DNA from 4 places in the Peribacillus sp. FSL E2-0218 genome. Region 1 is predicted to be linked to each of the others. Evidence: riboswitches for the same ligand, from Rfam matches in the RefSeq annotation. Region 1 holds a riboswitch; each other region holds the start of a gene.
What was found. Region 1 has a riboswitch for cobalamin ahead of mmgD (citrate synthase). Riboswitches for the same ligand answer to the same signal wherever they lie in the genome.

Region 1 (4,218 bases):
AAAGCGTGAAATCATTTATCGATGTCCCGCCTATGGATATCGAGCCCTGCTGTGGTTTATAAAATCGCTCAAACAAAGAGAAAAGGGTCGTTTTCCCGCTGCCGCTTGGCCCGACAATCGCGGTGACCTTGCCTGCTTCAACCGTGAAGTTGATATCTTTTAGCACTTGTTCACCATCGTGATAACGATAATCCAGGTGATCTACCGTGATGGTTTGACTGGAATTTTGAACTTCCATCTTTGCATCTTCTTCCTCTTCAGAATCCAAGATGGCAATGATGCGTTCCGTGGCACCGGTAGCTTTTTGGAATTGCGTAAAGAATGCTGCCAATTGCGCCATGGGCATGATGATCTGGAAAAGATACATGATGAATGCAACTAGTGCTCCTGCTGACAGGGCCCCTGATGAAACACGCATCCCGCCATATCCTAAAATGAGTACGAGTAGGGCCATCATGACGAGACTCATCAACGGACCGATCAGCGCTTGGATTTTTGCTTCCTTTAAACCAAAATGGAATAATTGGGTGATTCCCTTTTTTCCATTTTCATATTCGAAGGTTTCTGCATTCGATGCTTTAACAAGCCGGATTTCCGTAAGCACCTGCTGGAGGACGGCGGTGAAGCTCGCTGTCTCATCCTGCATCCCTTTCGATATGCGGTGCATTTTCTTCCCCAGTGGCAGTAATAGTAAAACGGAGAGCGGGATGGCTATGAACATCAACAGTGACATTTTCCAATCAAGCAAAAATAACACGATCATGGCGCCGACAATGGATATGATGCCGGTGACGAAATTGGATAGGTGTTCCGAAATCAAGCCTTTCACTACCGTTGTATCATTTGTCATCCGACTGACCGTTTCGCCCGATGGATGTTCATCGAAGTAATCCACGGGTAATACGAGCAATTTTTTCCATAGTTGATCGCGGATGCCGGCGACAACAGATTGACCGATCTTATTCAATAAATAGATGGAAAATCCGCTGGCCAATGCTTGAACGATAATGGCAAGCACGAGAAGTGTGACCCGTTCCGCATTTAGCGAACTGAGGGAGAAATCATTGATAAGATTTTTTGTGAATAATGGGACCAATAAACTTACGCCAGTTGTGCTTAAGCTTAATAGTAATGCAATCCCGATCATTATTTTAGAAGGCTTCGTTTGTTGGACCAATCGGATGAACTGGCTCCAGCCTTTTTGTTTTTTTTCTGGTTTCATTTATTAACATCCCTTCTTGAGCTTCATTATAAACGGTAGTATACAAAGAAGTTATGAATTGAATATGAACTATTTTTAATAACTTGCTTGTTATGGGTAAAAGAACCACCTGGCTACCTTTAATGTGGACAGGCAGGCGCCGATGCAAACATGAGCTTGATACTGAAAAAGGTAATTGTAATATTTGGAACATTTTGTTATATTTAAGTAGAAAATTAAATAATGAAATTAATAGGTGCAGATGAATTTATCTGTTTATCTGCTTAAAAGGGAAGTCGGTTAGATTCCGACGCTGTCCCGCAACTGTATTTGGGAGCGATTCGAAAAATATCCACTGTTTCTGCACTGGAAATGGGAAGGGTTCGAAGAGCGAAGATCATAAGCCAGGAGACCTGCCTAATTAATGTGCATCAAGTACCTACGAGGATAGGGGGTGTTAATTGCGGACTTTTTGGCATGAAAAATTTTGATCATTTCTCATGTTTATTTGAGTACTCTTCGTAAATTAACAGCTTCCTCTGGAAGTTGTTTTTTTTATGTCAGTTTAATGGGAAAATCGTTGAATTACAAGAGATTCCGACAAATTTTGATAACGCTTTCAAAAAAGTAGCTTATTCAGAGGAGGAATGAAAGATGAAGGAACAAGGAACTTATTCCCCTGGGCTTGATGGAATTGTAGCAGCTGAAACAAAGCTATCTTTCCTGGATACAGTTCAGAGTGAGATTGTTATACGAGGATATGATCTTATCGATTTATCTGAAAAGATGGGATACTTGGAGATTGTCCATTTGCTGCTTCACGATAGGCTCCCGAATGCTGCGGAAAAGGGGCGGCTTGAACAGGCTTTGAAAAATGAATATGAAATCCCGGAAGCTATCCTGGAATTGTTAAAGCTATTGCCGGGGAAAACACATCCGATGGATGCTCTCAGAACAGGCATTTCAGCATTGGCTGGATATGATGCAAACATTGATGATCGTTCCTCCTCGGTGAATCGAGAGCGGGCTTACAAATTATTAGGGAATGTCCCTGCCATCGTCGCAAACAGTTATCGAATCCTGAATAAGCAAGAGGTTGTTCTTGCGAATAAGGATCTATCTTATAGTTCCAATTTTTACTACATGATTACGGGCAAGGTTCCATCGGCAATGGAAGAAAAAATCTTTGACCAATCATTATTATTGTATAGCGAACATGAAATGCCTAATTCCACTTTCACGGCAAGAGTAATCGCCTCGACGCTTTCCGATTTATATGGGGCTTTGACGGGAGCTGTAGCTTCCCTAAAGGGCAACCTGCATGGAGGAGCCAATGAAGCGGTCATGTACATGCTATTGGAGGCGGGTACCGTCGCGAAATTCGAGCGGCTGCTTGATGGGAAATTGGCAAATAAAGAAAAAATCATGGGGTTTGGCCATCGCGTCTATATGAAGAAAATGGATCCAAGGGCATTGATCATGAAGCAAGCATTAAAGCAGCTTTGTGATGCCAAAGGGGACGACCGTCTTTATAAAATGTGTGAAGCGGGGGAAGTGATCATGGAAAGGGAAAAAGGCCTTTATCCGAATCTCGATTACTATGCAGCGCCGGTTTACTATATGCTGGGCCTTCCCATTGCCATATATACACCGATTTTCTTCAGTGCGAGAACAGTGGGTTTATGTGCTCACGTGATTGAGCAGCACGCAAACAACCGTCTCTTCCGACCTCGTGTGAGTTATATAGGCGAGCGTCATAACCGCAATGTCATTTCCAACTAAGGAAATGTAGATTACTAGCCCGCCAGATGGACGTTCTGACCAACGTCCATCATTATAATAAACAAATTTGCCACGAAAGGGAAGATGAGAATGCTAAAAACGAATGGTATCAATCAAACGGATGTGTTATTGGAAGACATTGCGGATTATGTAATGAAAAAAGAGATCATTAGCGATGAAGCATATGAAACGGCTCGTTACGTTCTTCTCGATACAATCGGCTGCGGGATTTTAGCGCTTCACTATCCTGAATGCACCAAATTATTAGGACCCGTCGTTCCCGGCACGGTCGTTCCAAATGGGACCCGCGTTCCAGGGACTTCATATGTACTGGATCCAGTGAAGGGTGCATTCAATATTGGTTGCATGATTCGCTGGCTGGATTATAACGATACATGGCTGGCGGCGGAATGGGGACATCCTTCTGATAACTTGGGAGGGATCTTGGCGGTGGCTGATTACGTAAGCCGTGTGAATATGGCAGAGGGGAAAAAAGCATTATCTGTTAGAGACGTCCTGGAAATGATGATTAAAGCACATGAGATTCAAGGCGTACTGGCGCTGGAAAATAGCTTGAACCGGGTTGGCCTAGACCATGTCCTATTTGTAAAGGTGGCTACGGCGGCGGTAGTCACAAAAGCTTTGGGCGGAACGAGGGAAGAAATCATCCATGCATTATCCAATGCGTGGATCGATAATTCAAGCCTGCGTACGTATCGCCACACTCCAAATACCGGATCGCGCAAATCTTGGGCAGCTGGCGATGCCACAAGCAGGGCCGTACAGTTGGCCATGATGGCCCTCAAAGGAGAAATGGGATATCCAACAGCCCTTTCGGCGCCAGGCTGGGGGTTCCAGGATGTATTATTCAATAAGAAGGAATTGAAGCTTTCACGCAAGCTCGATTCCTATGTGATGGAAAATGTCTTATTCAAAGTATCCTATCCGGCGGAGTTCCATGCGCAAACGGCAGCGGAGTGTGCAGTGAAACTTCATCCGGAAGTGAAGGATCGCCTTGAAGAAATAGATAAAATCAAAATCACCACACATGAATCTGCCATTCGCATCATTGATAAGGAAGGGCCATTGAACAATCCGGCCGATCGCGATCATTGCATCCAATATATTACGGCAGTCGGTTTGATCCACGGCGATGTGACAGCTGACCACTATGAGGATGAGGCGGCGGCCGACGAGAGAATCGATCGCTTAAGGAATAAGATGCTGATCGTCGA
Region 2 (4,218 bases), 300 kb from region 1:
TTATTTTCATGAAAGCCATGACCTCCTAAGGTTTTTCTATATGTATACAAAATTATACAATAAAGCAAGATATCATTGCCGCTGGCTGCATAAAAAAGGTACTTATTATTCAACGTTTATTTGTGTCACGGTGGAATCGCATTATGATAATTAGAATATTCAAAAAAATAAACAGGTAGAAAGTTATTTTGTAATTTTATTTTAGGAAAACAAACTGTTATATAAAACAAAAAACCCCTTAACATGTAAGGGGTTTTTTTTAGCGTCCCAGATAGGAATCGAACCTACGACCTACAGCTTAGGAGGCTGTCGCTCTATCCTGCTGAGCTACTGGGACATGTTAAAAGGTCGACGACTTGTTTATTATATTTGTTATAGGCAAACTTTTCAAGTGAGTAGCTTATAATTATGAAAAAAAATGCCTGGCGGGTCATATAACGATGATTTTTACCTTTTATTGCGTTAATTGGGATACTTTATTATTCGCTGATTTTCTGGTACTATTATGCTAGAAAAAAATAGGAGAATGATAGTGGGAAAATACAGATTGGTATGGATGGCAGCAGTGTTTGTAGTTTTCATTTTAGCTGGCTGTTCACAAGGTGTTTTAGAGAAAATAGGTAAAAAGACGGCTGCGCCGATTGTGGAAGAGAATATCGAGGTGGCTGCAGCAGAGGAGAATGAGGCCGAAATAGATTCGGAGGATGGAGCAAATCCTGAACGAATCGACACGAGTGGCTGGATAAGGGCCGAGTCCGCGGTTAGGCTTCCGATATTGATGTATCACAGCATATCGGAGGGGAATAACCTTCGGGTGCCGAAGGAGGAATTCCGGCTGCAAATGGCTTGGCTTCGGGAAAATGGCTACCAGACTTTATCGCCTAATGAAGCCTTTCTCGTTTTAAGCGAAAATATAATGCCAAGTGAAAAGTGTGTCTGGATTACTTTTGATGATGGCTATACAGATAACTACACCGAGGCTTTTCCTATATTGAAGGAATATGAGTTGAAAGCGACCATCTTCATGATCGGGAAGTCCATTGGTAAAGCTCATCACCTGACGGAAGATCAAATGATGGAGATGAGTGCGAATGGGATTTCCATCGAGAGTCATACAATCAACCATCTTGAGCTGAACCGGATGACTTCCGGACAGCAGGAAGCTGAAATGGTCCAGTCCAAGGATTTATTCGATCGCATTCTGAACCAGGAGACGACGGTACTTTCGTATCCAGTCGGCCGTTATAACGAGGAGAGCCTCAGGTTATCGGAAGAAGCCGGATACAAGATGGCAGTCACCACCGAACCTGGCGGGGCAACAAGTGATCAAGGGATGCATGCCCTGCATCGCGTTCGGATTTCACCGGGATTATCCGTAGGGGGATTTGCATCACTGATTGAAAATGCGTCCAATTACTGAAGCTGGACCGGCGTTTTGTGAAAAATCACCCAATAATCGCTTCTTGCATGGTGTATAATGATAAGCAGTGAAAATTATATACATATGAACGATTTGGTGTCTAAATGACTTAAAAGGGAAGCTGGTTCAATGCCAGCGCGGTCCCGCCACTGTATATGGGAGCTGACGGCTGTATGCCACTGTTTGGGATATGGGAGATGCCGTTGACGATGACCATGAGCCAGGAGACCTGCCAAGATTCGTACACCTGTGACCCACGCGGATGGGGAGGTGTGTGGCAGACCGTAAAGAGTCCGTAATGATATTGTTGCCATACAAGCATCTTCCGTTTGACGGGGGATGCTTTTTGTCATGAGGTCCTCGCTTAAGGCGGGCTAAAACTAAATGAAATGATTGTGGGGAATGAACGTGAAGAAGATTTTTGGCCTGATACTGGTGATGGTGCTGACGGCTGGCATGATGGTTGGCTGCAGCGGCACGGCCGATGAAGGAAAAGGAAAGCAGCAGACGAATCAGGCTACACAACAAGCCTTCCCGGTTACGATTAAAGATGCAACGGGCGAAAAGGTGACGATAGAAGAAAAACCGAAGAAAATCGTTACGTTGATACCAAGCAATACGGAAGTGGTCTTTGCGCTTGGTTTAGGTAATAAGGTTATTGGCGTGTCCGACAATGATAATTACCCGGAAGAAACGAAGGATATCGAAAAAGTGGGCGGCATGGAGATGAACACGGAATTGATCGTATCCTTGAAGCCCGATCTTGTTCTTGCCCATGCATCGAGTGCCCATAATTCGAAGGAGGGGCTCCAGCAGCTTAAGGATGCGGGAATAGATGTGCTTGTAGTCAATGATGCCCAAAGCTTCAATGAGGTGTACAAATCCATTGATATGATCGGGATGGCAACAGGCGAGCAAGCTAAGGCAAAAGACATCATCACGGACATGAAAACGAAGCTGAAGGTTATTTCTGAGAAGGCCAAATCGGTAAAGGAATCGGAAAGAAAGACCGTTTTAGTGGAGGTTTCGCCGTCCCCGGATATCTATACACCTGGTAAAAATACATTCATGAATGAAATGCTTGTGATGATCTCAGCTGATAATGCTGCAGCGGATGTGGATGGCTGGGCCAAAATGGATGAAGAGTCGATGATTGCAGCCAATCCGGATGTCATCATTACGACTTATGGTTATTACACAAAAGACCCGGTAAGTGGAGTGACGGGCCGAAAAGGGTGGCAAGACGTAACGGCGGTTAAGAATGCCCAAGTCTTTGATGTCCATTCCGACTTGGTGACCCGTTCAGGTCCACGTTTAATAGAGGGAGTAGAGGAACTTGCCAAATCAATCTATCCGAACGTATTTGACAACTAAATGGGCGCTTGCTTATTTGCTTGCGTCATTGTTTTTACTTTTTGCCAGTACGATCGGCATCTCATTCGGTTCGGTGTCCGTACCGATCCCCGTACTTATGCAAATAATCGGCAAGGAGATTTTTCATTTGCCGATTTCCGCTGATCCCGATGTGATGCTGACGAATATCGTGATGAACATCCGTTTGCCGCGTGTATTGCTTGCTGGTTTGGTCGGGGCATGCTTGGCGATCGCGGGTGCGGCATTTCAGGGGCTGCTCCGGAATCCGCTTGCCGATCCCTACACGCTCGGGATATCGTCAGGAGCATCAGTCGGGGCAGTGGTGACGTTATTCCTGAATATATCACTCCCGTTCATCGGCTTATATACGCTTCCTGCATTGAGCATCTTATGTTCCGTGATTACGATTTTTTGTGTGCTGACATTCGCAAAAAAAATGGATCGATCGATGAAGGTCGAAACGATCATTTTGACCGGAATCATCTTCAGCTCGTTTTTAAGCGCCTTCATATCCTTGATGATTGCGTTGACGGGGGAGGAATTAAGACAAATCATCGGCTGGCTCATGGGCAGCGTGTCCATGCGCGGGTGGAATTATATCGGAATCATTCTGCCGTTTTTCATCATTGGCTCGTTGATTCTGATCATGAATACGAGGGAATTGAATGCGATGACCTTCGGGGAGGACCGGGCAAAACATTTAGGTGTCGACGTGCAGAGGCGGAAAATGTGGATCCTGATCGCGGGCTCGATATTGACGGGCGCAGCGGTTGCCGTTTCAGGCACGATCGGCTTTGTAGGGCTGGTGATTCCCCATTTGGTCCGGAGGATATGGGGGCCAGATCATAGGCATCTGCTTCCGTTATCATTGCTGGTAGGAAGCGGGTTCTTGATTTTGGCAGATCTTGTGGCACGGACGATCATCGCCCCGTCGGAACTGCCGATCGGGGTCATCACCTCACTGATCGGGGCACCTGCATTTGCCCTCATTTTATTAAGGAGACGGAGAGTGGGTAGGACGGATGCTTGAAGTTAAAGGGTTAACAGGTGGATATGATAACAAAAGCGTTTTGGATTCCATCTCTTTCGACGTTCAAAAAGGAGAACTATTCGGGATCCTCGGTCCAAACGGCAGCGGAAAAACGACGCTGTTGAGTATGCTCAGCGGGGTGCTCGCTTACAAGCAAGGAAGCATACGGATCAAAGGAAAAGATTTGCAGGATTATTCGGCAAAACAGCTTGCACGGGTCATTGCGGTGCTTCCTCAACATTCCTCGTTAGCTTTTTCGTATACGGTGAAGGAAACGGTCTCGCTTGGGAGGTACGCCCATCAAACAGGCTGGTTCCACAGCTGGTCTGAGGAGGATGAAAGGATTGTCCAACGGGTGATGAAACAAACGGGAGTGGCCGAATTCCAGGATCTT
Region 3 (4,218 bases), 800 kb from region 1:
AAGAGATTGTTGATCAGCTTTGTATTCGTACCGCTGTCGATTTGATCATTCACATGAAAAATATTCTCGCCCATTGCGTCAAACAAAGGCCTGGCCTTATCGAAGACATTCTTTGAACCGCCTACCATGAAGGTGAGCGTTCGGTTTACCGCCCCTATCACGCCGCCACTGACGGGTGCCGCGAGAAAATCAACACCCTTTTTCTTGGCAGCCTCTTCGATGCGGATATTCAATTCAGGGGCTACCGTACTCGTATCGATCAGCATAACAGCGGAATCGACGAGATAAACGAGTCCTTTTTCTCCTAGAAAAACTTCTTCCACTGCCTGAGAGGATGGAAGACTTGTAAGGATCACATCACATTGTTTCACCATAGTTTCAATCGATACGCCAATCGTTCCTCCTGATTGATGAAAGGACATTTCAGCTTCTTTGTTCAAATCCATTCCATACACTGTAAAATTGGAAAGTAGTAAACTTTGCGACATAGGCAGACCCATATTGCCCAACCCGATAAACCCGATTTTTTTCATTAGGCTTCACTCCGTTCACACCTTATATTTTTCTTGATCAGCCATTCTTTCTGCAATTTCACGTTTTTGTATAAACAGATTCCTAAAGAGTGGAACAGCAAGGCTGCGAACTTCTTCCAATAATACTTTTCTGCTTGCTTCACCCGATTCCGTTCCCGTTAAAATCAACACGGCCATCTCTTCAACTCTGCGATACCCCTCTTCACAGATAACGTTCGTCATATTCTCTTTCAGCCGCTCTTTTTCCATCCCGTTCTTTTGTATCGCTTTTTCCGTGCGAATGACCGATGATTCCATCACATGAATTTCCTTCACCATGTCTGCAAGCAAACGGGAATATTCTTGTTCCTGTTGAATGTTGATATTGGCATGTATCAATGCTTTCAAAGATTTGTGAAGAAGCATGTTAGAAAACTGGATGTATTGCCGGTTTCGGTTCACCTCCTCATCAAATAAAGGGTTCAACCATGTGCCGCCGTTTTGAAACCCCTTTTTCATCAATAATTTGGCAATGGTCAGACGGTTTATTTCATTCGTTCCTTCAAAAATCCGGCTAATCCGGGCATCCCGATATAATCGTTCCACTTCGTACTCTTGCATGTAGCCATAACCCCCATGAATTTGTAAAGCCTCATCCACGATTCGATCAAGGATCTCGGAGCAATGAACTTTATTGATCGCACATTCGGCTGCATAGTTTGCCAGTTTTCCCAATTGTTCATCGAGAGGTTCGTCCGTTTCGAATACGTTGTCCAAGCTATCAGCCGTTCTGTAGGCCGCACTTTCCGCTCCATAAATCGCAATCGCCATATTCGCAATCTTTTCTTGTATCATCGAAAAACCGATGATCGTCCGGTTAAATTGTTTACGCTGTTTCGCGTAGTTAACGGCAAGCTCCAATGCTTGCTTGGATGCTCCGATGTTAGAAAAGGAGAGCTTCAATCGCGCCATGTTTAGAATATTCAATGCTACATGATGGCCTTGCCCGACTTTTCCCAGAACATTCTGCGCCGGTACACTGACATCTTCCAAAATTAAAGTGGCTGTCGAAGACCCTTTTATCCCCATTTTCTTCTCTTCGGGACCGACGGAAACCCCTTTGAACATTCTGTCTACAATGAATGCAGTCATGCTGTCATTTGTTTTGGCAAAGACAACATATACATCGGCTACTTGTGCGTTCGTGATCCACTGTTTTTCACCATTTAATAGCCAGGCTGTCCCCTGCTCATTTAAGACCGCCGTCGTTTTGGCGTTAAGCGCGTCTGATCCCGCGTTATTTTCCGTTAAGGCATAAGCACCAATCCATTCTCCTGATGCAAGTTTTGGCAAGTATTTTTGCTTTTGCTCTTCTGTCCCGTAATAAACGTACGGGAGGGTCCCTACACCTGCATGTATATTAAAGGAGACGCTGAAAGAACCGCCAAATCCCATCTTCTCGGCCACAAGCCCTGAAAGCTTTTTATTCAGGGACAATCCGCCATACGACTCTGGAACCTCTACGCTGAGTAAGCCGAGCTCTCCCGCTTCTTGAAACAATTTTTTCACCTTGCCGTGATCATGCCGATCGATCGAATCCAGCAGGGGCATTATTTCGTTTTTGACAAAGAGCTCTGTAGTCTTTGATATGAGATGATCTTCCTCATTAAAATCCTCTGGTGTAAATCCTGCCGTGTCCAGTTTATGAGGAAATAAAGGTTCGTTACATTGAAGTTCACCCATTTCTTTCCTCCTCATTTCAACTCATCGCCCTCTTCTCTCGGGCAGGCTTCCCAGTTTATTGTAAGCCCTTTCAACATTGCTCACATACACTACTTTTTCTGCACAGCTCCTGATGATGATCTTAAAATAAAAAAACAACTTCCAATAAAGAAGTTGTTAAGTTCGAATTGATACGTAAATAAACATGTTTTCCCATGATAAAATAAAAACATGCAGATCAATCGCTCGCACTTAACACCCCCTATCCTCGTAGGTATAGATGTGTGCTGAAACAGGCAGGTCTCCTGGCTTATGATCATCACTCCCCGAACCTTCCCATCTTCATGTTTCTGAAGACAGTGGTTTATCCGGATCGCTCCCAAATACAGTTGCGGGACAGCGTCGGGCTCTAACCGACTTCCCTATTATGTAGATGAAAAAATATCAATCTACACCCGTTTCTACACGTATGAAGTTTTCCAATCAAACATATCAAATATTTAGTAAATTTACAAATATTTGATATGTTTGATTTAATCTATCATTTATAACGGCTTAAGATTCATCCGAATGCACTTAATCTTAATGCCTCGTCCCTCATCAGCCTTCACTGAACGAAAAAGGCTCCATTCTTTCTTCACCAGAGAACATATCTTTAATTTTAATTTGATTATTTTTCACCTCGTTCTCTCCTATGATGATGACATTACGAAATTTCTCTTTATTTGCTTTATCTAAGGCTTTACCGAGCCTTTTCTTTCCCATTTCATATTCCACCTTATATCCTTTATCCCTTAGGTGCCTTGCGACTACTAATGCTTGCTTTTCAGTATTTATCGGGATCACATAAAAATCCACATCATGATTTTCCACGATATTTTCCTTCGAAGATAGTAAGGCCGTATAAATAACATCCAGACCCAATGAAATCCCCACCGTTGAAAAGCTTTCATTCGTCCCGATCAGTCCACCAATGGCATTGTCATACCTTCCGCCACTGCCAATACTTGATTTAATGCTTTTATCAGATAAAAATATCTCATAAATCGTTCCAGTATATATCTCCAGCCCTCTTGCTAAAAATGGATTGAATGTACATTGCTTATCGACACCAAGGAATTCGAGATAAGATTCCAGCTCTTTTAATTCTGCTACTCCCTGCTTAATTTGTTGATTCCGTTCACTGAGAGGCTCGAAATAGCCCGAACTGGCATTATCCTCGGCGGTTATAAAGCGATTAATCGAATTGATGGTTGAAGGCAGCAGCCCTTGTTCCCTTAGCTCCACCGTAACAGCCTCCGATCCGACTTTTTCAAGTTTATCAAGTATCAATATCACTTTATTGATCTTTTCATCTGTTGTTCCAAAAGCCTCAAGCATTCCAGCTAATAATTTTCGATTATTATATTGGATGCTTACCTTTAAACCAAGCTTCCGGAATGCATCCAATGCCATCGTCATTAATTCCGCTTCAGCAACTTGAGATTCTATACCCACTATATCGACGTCACATTGTGTAAATTCACGAAGCCTTCCCGTTTTTATCGGTCCATCCCTGAAAACTTTACCTATCTCATATCTTTTAAAAGGTCTCCTTATGCTTGGATTCATTGCAACTACTTTTGCAAAGGGAATAGTGAGGTCGTATCGCAGCGCCAAATCTCTTTCTCCCCTGTCTGTTAAGGTATACATTTCCTCTAATATTTCGGCACCCCCGCCATACTTGGAAGCTAGCAATTCCGTGTAATTTAATATCGGTGTTTCCAATGGCTTACATCCGTATTGGATAAAAACGTCTTCTATTGTCCTTCTGATGCCTCTTCGTATCACTTCTGTATCCGGTAAATAATCTTGAGTGCCCTTTACGTTTTGGTAATCCATTTTTCTCATCATTCATTCCTCCAATTTTTATTAAAATAAAAAAACCGCACGAGATTTAAGTTTTATAACTTAATCCATGCGGTTTAATGATAAATAGCCTTCC
Region 4 (4,218 bases), 240 kb from region 1:
ATCCTTGTTCAATATTATTTAAATAAGTCCGGGTAAACGGTTTTAGCAGCAAGTTCTACCGCTTCACCGATCCTTGGTCCGGGACGGGACATGACACTTTCATCAAGCAGGTGGACGTCATCGTTTTTCACGGCAGCGATTTCTTCCCAACCTTTACGTGATTTTATTTCATCAACGGCATCTTTTACATAGGTTGCAGTGGTAAGGATCGTTTCCGGGTTGCGCTTGACGACTTCTTCCCCGGATATTTTAACCCAGCCCTTTTGGTCGGCAAAGACGTTTTTAATGCCAGCGGTTTCCAGGATTTCTTGTTGGAAGGTTTCGTCACCTGTTGTATAGATTTCCGGAGCCGGACTGATTTCAAAATATGTTTGCTCCTGTTCATCCAAGGTTCCCACTTTTTCCTCGACACTTGCTATTTGGGATTTGATATCCTTCACCAATGCATCGCCTTTCTTGGTAACTCCCATCACTTTGGCAATCTGCTCAATATCTCCGTATACGTCATCGAAATTGGCTGCCGATTTAATGATGAATATAGGGATGCCGGCATCTTCGAGTGGCTTCAGCGTCGCTTCATCGCCAACGGTATAAGCGATGATCGCATCTGGCTTCAGGGCTATGATCTTTTCTGCATTGATATTCACGGAATCTGAAACATGTTCGATTTTCTTCGCTTCCTCGGGATAATTATCGAAGTCCGTCACGCCAACCACTTTCTTCCCCTGTCCTAAGGCAAATAGAATTTCGGTATTGCTAGGCTGCAGTGAAACGACTTTTTCTGGTGCCTTATAGAATTTTATTTTCTTTCCAGTATCATCTGTAACGGTATAGCTCTTCGCCTCGTTCGCTTTTTTATCATCTTTTGCAGATTGATCCGTTACGCCACATCCTGTAAGGAAAAGGGCGAGCATAAGCATGGAAATCCAGCTGAATCTTTGGGTACATTTCATTATTTATTCCTCCATCTGTTTTTTCATCGGTTTAGTAGGATAAGATTTGCTAATAAAAGGTATTTCTTCAAAGCCTTGTCGCTTATTAACGTAGACTGCCATTACGAATAAAACGTTTGCAAGCAAGTGGGCGTAATCGAAAAGGATGTCCGGAACTTCCCTTTCCAGACTGACTTTGTGCAAAGCGCGGACGGACTTTTTGGCTTCGCTGCGGCAGGCATGCAGGGCACATGCCGCCGTTGACCCTTGGGGGAGCACAAATGTCTGGATCTGTTCTTTAACTTCTGCGACATACCGGTCATAAATCGAACTTAAATGGTCCAGGTCATGGTCGCTGATGGCTAGTTTTCCACGGACTGAACCATTTAGATGATAGGCCATGGGCAGCAAAACCATTAAATCCCGGTGAACGTCAGGAACATCCTTCGTCAGGGATGCGGCCATGCCGATTCGCGTCGTCAAGGAGTCTGTTCGTATTTCAAAATCGACTGTGGAAGCGGATTCGCGCATGTATGGATAGCATAAAAAACGAAGGTCTTTCTTTGCCATAACTCTTCCTCCTTTACGTAGTTTGGTGAATGACTGCCGTATCGCTTTTCGCATCAAAACAAAAAGCCGACCAAGAGTTTTGGTCGGCATCGAGCATCCATGTATTCCTAGTAGAAAAAAAGATGGAAGGCTGCCGTACAATCTCCTATCTTCCGAAGAGCATGATACGATAAAAAAAGGCAGGTCTCCTGGCTTGTGCGTCATTTTACTCTAAGAACCTTCCCATTTGATGATGGATAGCACAAATGTCCAATCCACCATCAAATAGTGGTATGCATCTTATTTCATTAGCACTTACAGTTGCGGAAACAGCTTCGGTTTTGAACCGAATTCCCTATTAAGCTGACAAGGCAGCACCCTTTTCTGCAAGGTTCATATTCACTTAGGATAAGTTTACCATACCTTTTTCCTTAAGCTGCACTAATATTTTTAGAGAATTTCGTTTATGGTTTACGGAATATCTAGTAAACTTACAATGTAAGGATTAATTGGCTGTTACTGTAAAGAGAAGTCGGAGATAGATTGGAAATGAGATAATCGTGATAGATTTCCCAGGAGGTAGCGAATGATTTATAAGCAGGCAAATCAAAAACTGGAAAAGGTTCTAGGAAATATTGAAAAAGTGATTATCGGAAAGCGGGATATTGCAGAACTGAGCATCGTCGCACTGCTTTCCGGTGGGCATGTTTTATTGGAGGATGTTCCGGGAGTAGGCAAGACAGTCATGGTCCGGGCGCTTGCCAAATCGATAAGTGCGAGCTTTAAGCGAATACAATTCACGCCTGATTTACTCCCTTCCGATGTAACCGGCGTTTCGATTTTCAACCCAAAGGAACAAGCGTTCATTTTTCGGCCAGGACCGATAATGGGACATATTATTTTGGCAGATGAAATTAACCGGACCTCTCCGAAAACGCAGTCTGCCCTGCTTGAAGCGATGGAGGAGGCAAGTGTGACGATCGATGGCGTCACCAGGGGATTGGAGCAGCCCTTTTTTGTCATGGCGACGCAGAACCCGATTGAGTACGAGGGCACATATCCGCTTCCGGAAGCGCAATTGGATCGATTCCTGTTAAAAATGAAGATGGGCTACCCGAGTGTTGCGGAAGAAATCGAGGTCCTGCAAAGAGCTCAATACATGGCTCCGCTTGAAGAGCTGGAATCAGTCATCACCTTGGAAGAATTGAAGGCCCTGCAGGCAGAGGCTAAGATGGTGATCGTGGATGACACAATAAAAGGATATATTGTTGAACTGGCCAATGAAACGAGGAGCCATCAGGCTGTCTATCTTGGGGTCAGTCCGCGTGGATCGATTGCTTTGATGAAGGCAGCCCAAGCTTATGCACTAATACAGGGCAGGGATTATGTCCTGCCGGATGATGTTCAATATTTAGCTCCGTTCGTTTTCTCCCACCGCCTGATTTTAAAACCTGAAGCGAATTATGATGGCTTCGATGCTGAAATGGTGATCACCGAAATTGTCGCGAAGACTCATGTGCCTGTGAAACGGGCCTTGTCATAATGCGTAGCTTCAATCATTTTCTAAAGAAAAACATGAATGCGGCCGGGTTGGTATTTCTTATGGCCACTTCCTTTTGCTTTGCGATGTTTCAAGGCGGATTTGTCAGTTGGTTCATTTTTTATTCGTTTTTGCCCTTTGCCGCGTATGCCATGATTCTGCTGTTTTATCCCCTTCACTCCATTACGGTTGAAAGAAACGTCAGCAAAAGAGAATGCCAGGCAGGTGAAACCGTTGAAATGAACCTGACGTTCACCCGTAAGAACCGGCTCCCGCTCTTATTTCTGGTGATAGAGGAGGAATTGCCAGGAGATATGGAAGATAGTGAAGATAGTGAAGATAGTGGGATTTATAGAAAGGCGCTGATCTTCCCTGGGTTCAAGCGTACCATCAGCTTGTCGTATGCTTTGGAGGGCCTGCCACGTGGTGAGCATAGGTTCCAATCGATCCGTTTTTTGATAGGGGACTTTTTTGGACTCGTTGAAAAGGAGGCGATATTCGATTCTCCTATGAATATAACCGTTTTCCCTACGTATCATGAGCTTGACTCCCTATATCTCGATCAATTGTTCAATCAGGGACAAGCAGGCCCGACAAAGAAAACACATCGGGAACATTCGGTGGTATCCGGGGTGAGGGAGTATCAGCCAGGTGATCAGCTTTCATGGATCAACTGGAAAGCGACGGCTCGAACGAGTGAGATCATGACGAAGGAATTCGAAGTGCAAAAAAATCGGGATGTATGGATCATCCTTGATAACCAGCCATCGATATCATTTGAAGAATCCATTATTGCGGCGGCTTCCTTTGTCCACAGCCTGTTAAAAAAGGGCATCCAGGTTGGTTATGCGAGTACGTCTTCGAGTCTAATCCTGCCTGCCGGGGCGGGCAGGAACCAGAGAAGGAAGATTTTTACCAGACTTGCTAAAGAAAGAACGGATGAAACAAATGCATTAGCTGATAAAGGAAGGAAGGGAAATTTGCCGGCAAACGCAGCCGTGATTTTCATCGTATCCGATTTGACCAGGGAAAAGATGGAACTATTAAATGCTTTCCGCACTAATCGAGGGTTAACGATGTTATGCATGAAGAATCCGGAAAATCTACTGGATGAGGAAAAAAGGGTAATGACTACTGCTATGACAAAAGGAATCAAGGTTAGCTTTATTGAACATGAGCAGCTGCGGTTCGATAGAA

Region 2: another riboswitch for cobalamin. It lies ahead of MHI53_RS24535 (ABC transporter substrate-binding protein); the one in region 1 lies ahead of mmgD (citrate synthase).
Region 3: another riboswitch for cobalamin. It lies ahead of MHI53_RS04730 (acyl-CoA dehydrogenase family protein); the one in region 1 lies ahead of mmgD (citrate synthase).
Region 4: another riboswitch for cobalamin. It lies ahead of MHI53_RS02050 (hypothetical protein); the one in region 1 lies ahead of mmgD (citrate synthase).

The regions. Positions count from the first base shown of each region.
Region 1 is NZ_CP150304.1:185,394-189,611, forward strand. Features, by position in the region: gene MHI53_RS01060 (ABC transporter ATP-binding protein) at 1-1,222, opposite strand, end outside; cobalamin riboswitch at 1,439-1,637, shown strand; gene mmgD (citrate synthase) at 1,856-2,983, shown strand; gene prpD (2-methylcitrate dehydratase) at 3,074-4,218, shown strand, end outside.
Region 2 is NZ_CP150304.1:5,066,381-5,070,598, reverse strand. Features, by position in the region: gene MHI53_RS24550 (hypothetical protein) at 1-10, opposite strand, end outside; tRNA gene MHI53_RS24545 (tRNA-Arg) at 264-337, opposite strand; gene MHI53_RS24540 (polysaccharide deacetylase family protein) at 557-1,420, shown strand; cobalamin riboswitch at 1,498-1,672, shown strand; gene MHI53_RS24535 (ABC transporter substrate-binding protein) at 1,823-2,794, shown strand; gene MHI53_RS24530 (iron ABC transporter permease) at 2,757-3,824, shown strand; gene MHI53_RS24525 (heme ABC transporter ATP-binding protein) at 3,817-4,218, shown strand, end outside.
Region 3 is NZ_CP150304.1:981,851-986,068, reverse strand. Features, by position in the region: gene MHI53_RS04735 (NAD(P)-dependent oxidoreductase) at 1-533, opposite strand, end outside; gene MHI53_RS04730 (acyl-CoA dehydrogenase family protein) at 549-2,255, opposite strand; cobalamin riboswitch at 2,512-2,708, opposite strand; gene MHI53_RS04725 (histidine--tRNA ligase) at 2,835-4,124, opposite strand.
Region 4 is NZ_CP150304.1:420,929-425,146, forward strand. Features, by position in the region: gene MHI53_RS02045 (ABC transporter substrate-binding protein) at 15-953, opposite strand; gene MHI53_RS02050 (hypothetical protein) at 957-1,556, opposite strand; cobalamin riboswitch at 1,663-1,878, opposite strand; gene MHI53_RS02055 (MoxR family ATPase) at 2,068-3,024, shown strand; gene MHI53_RS02060 (DUF58 domain-containing protein) at 3,084-4,218, shown strand, end outside.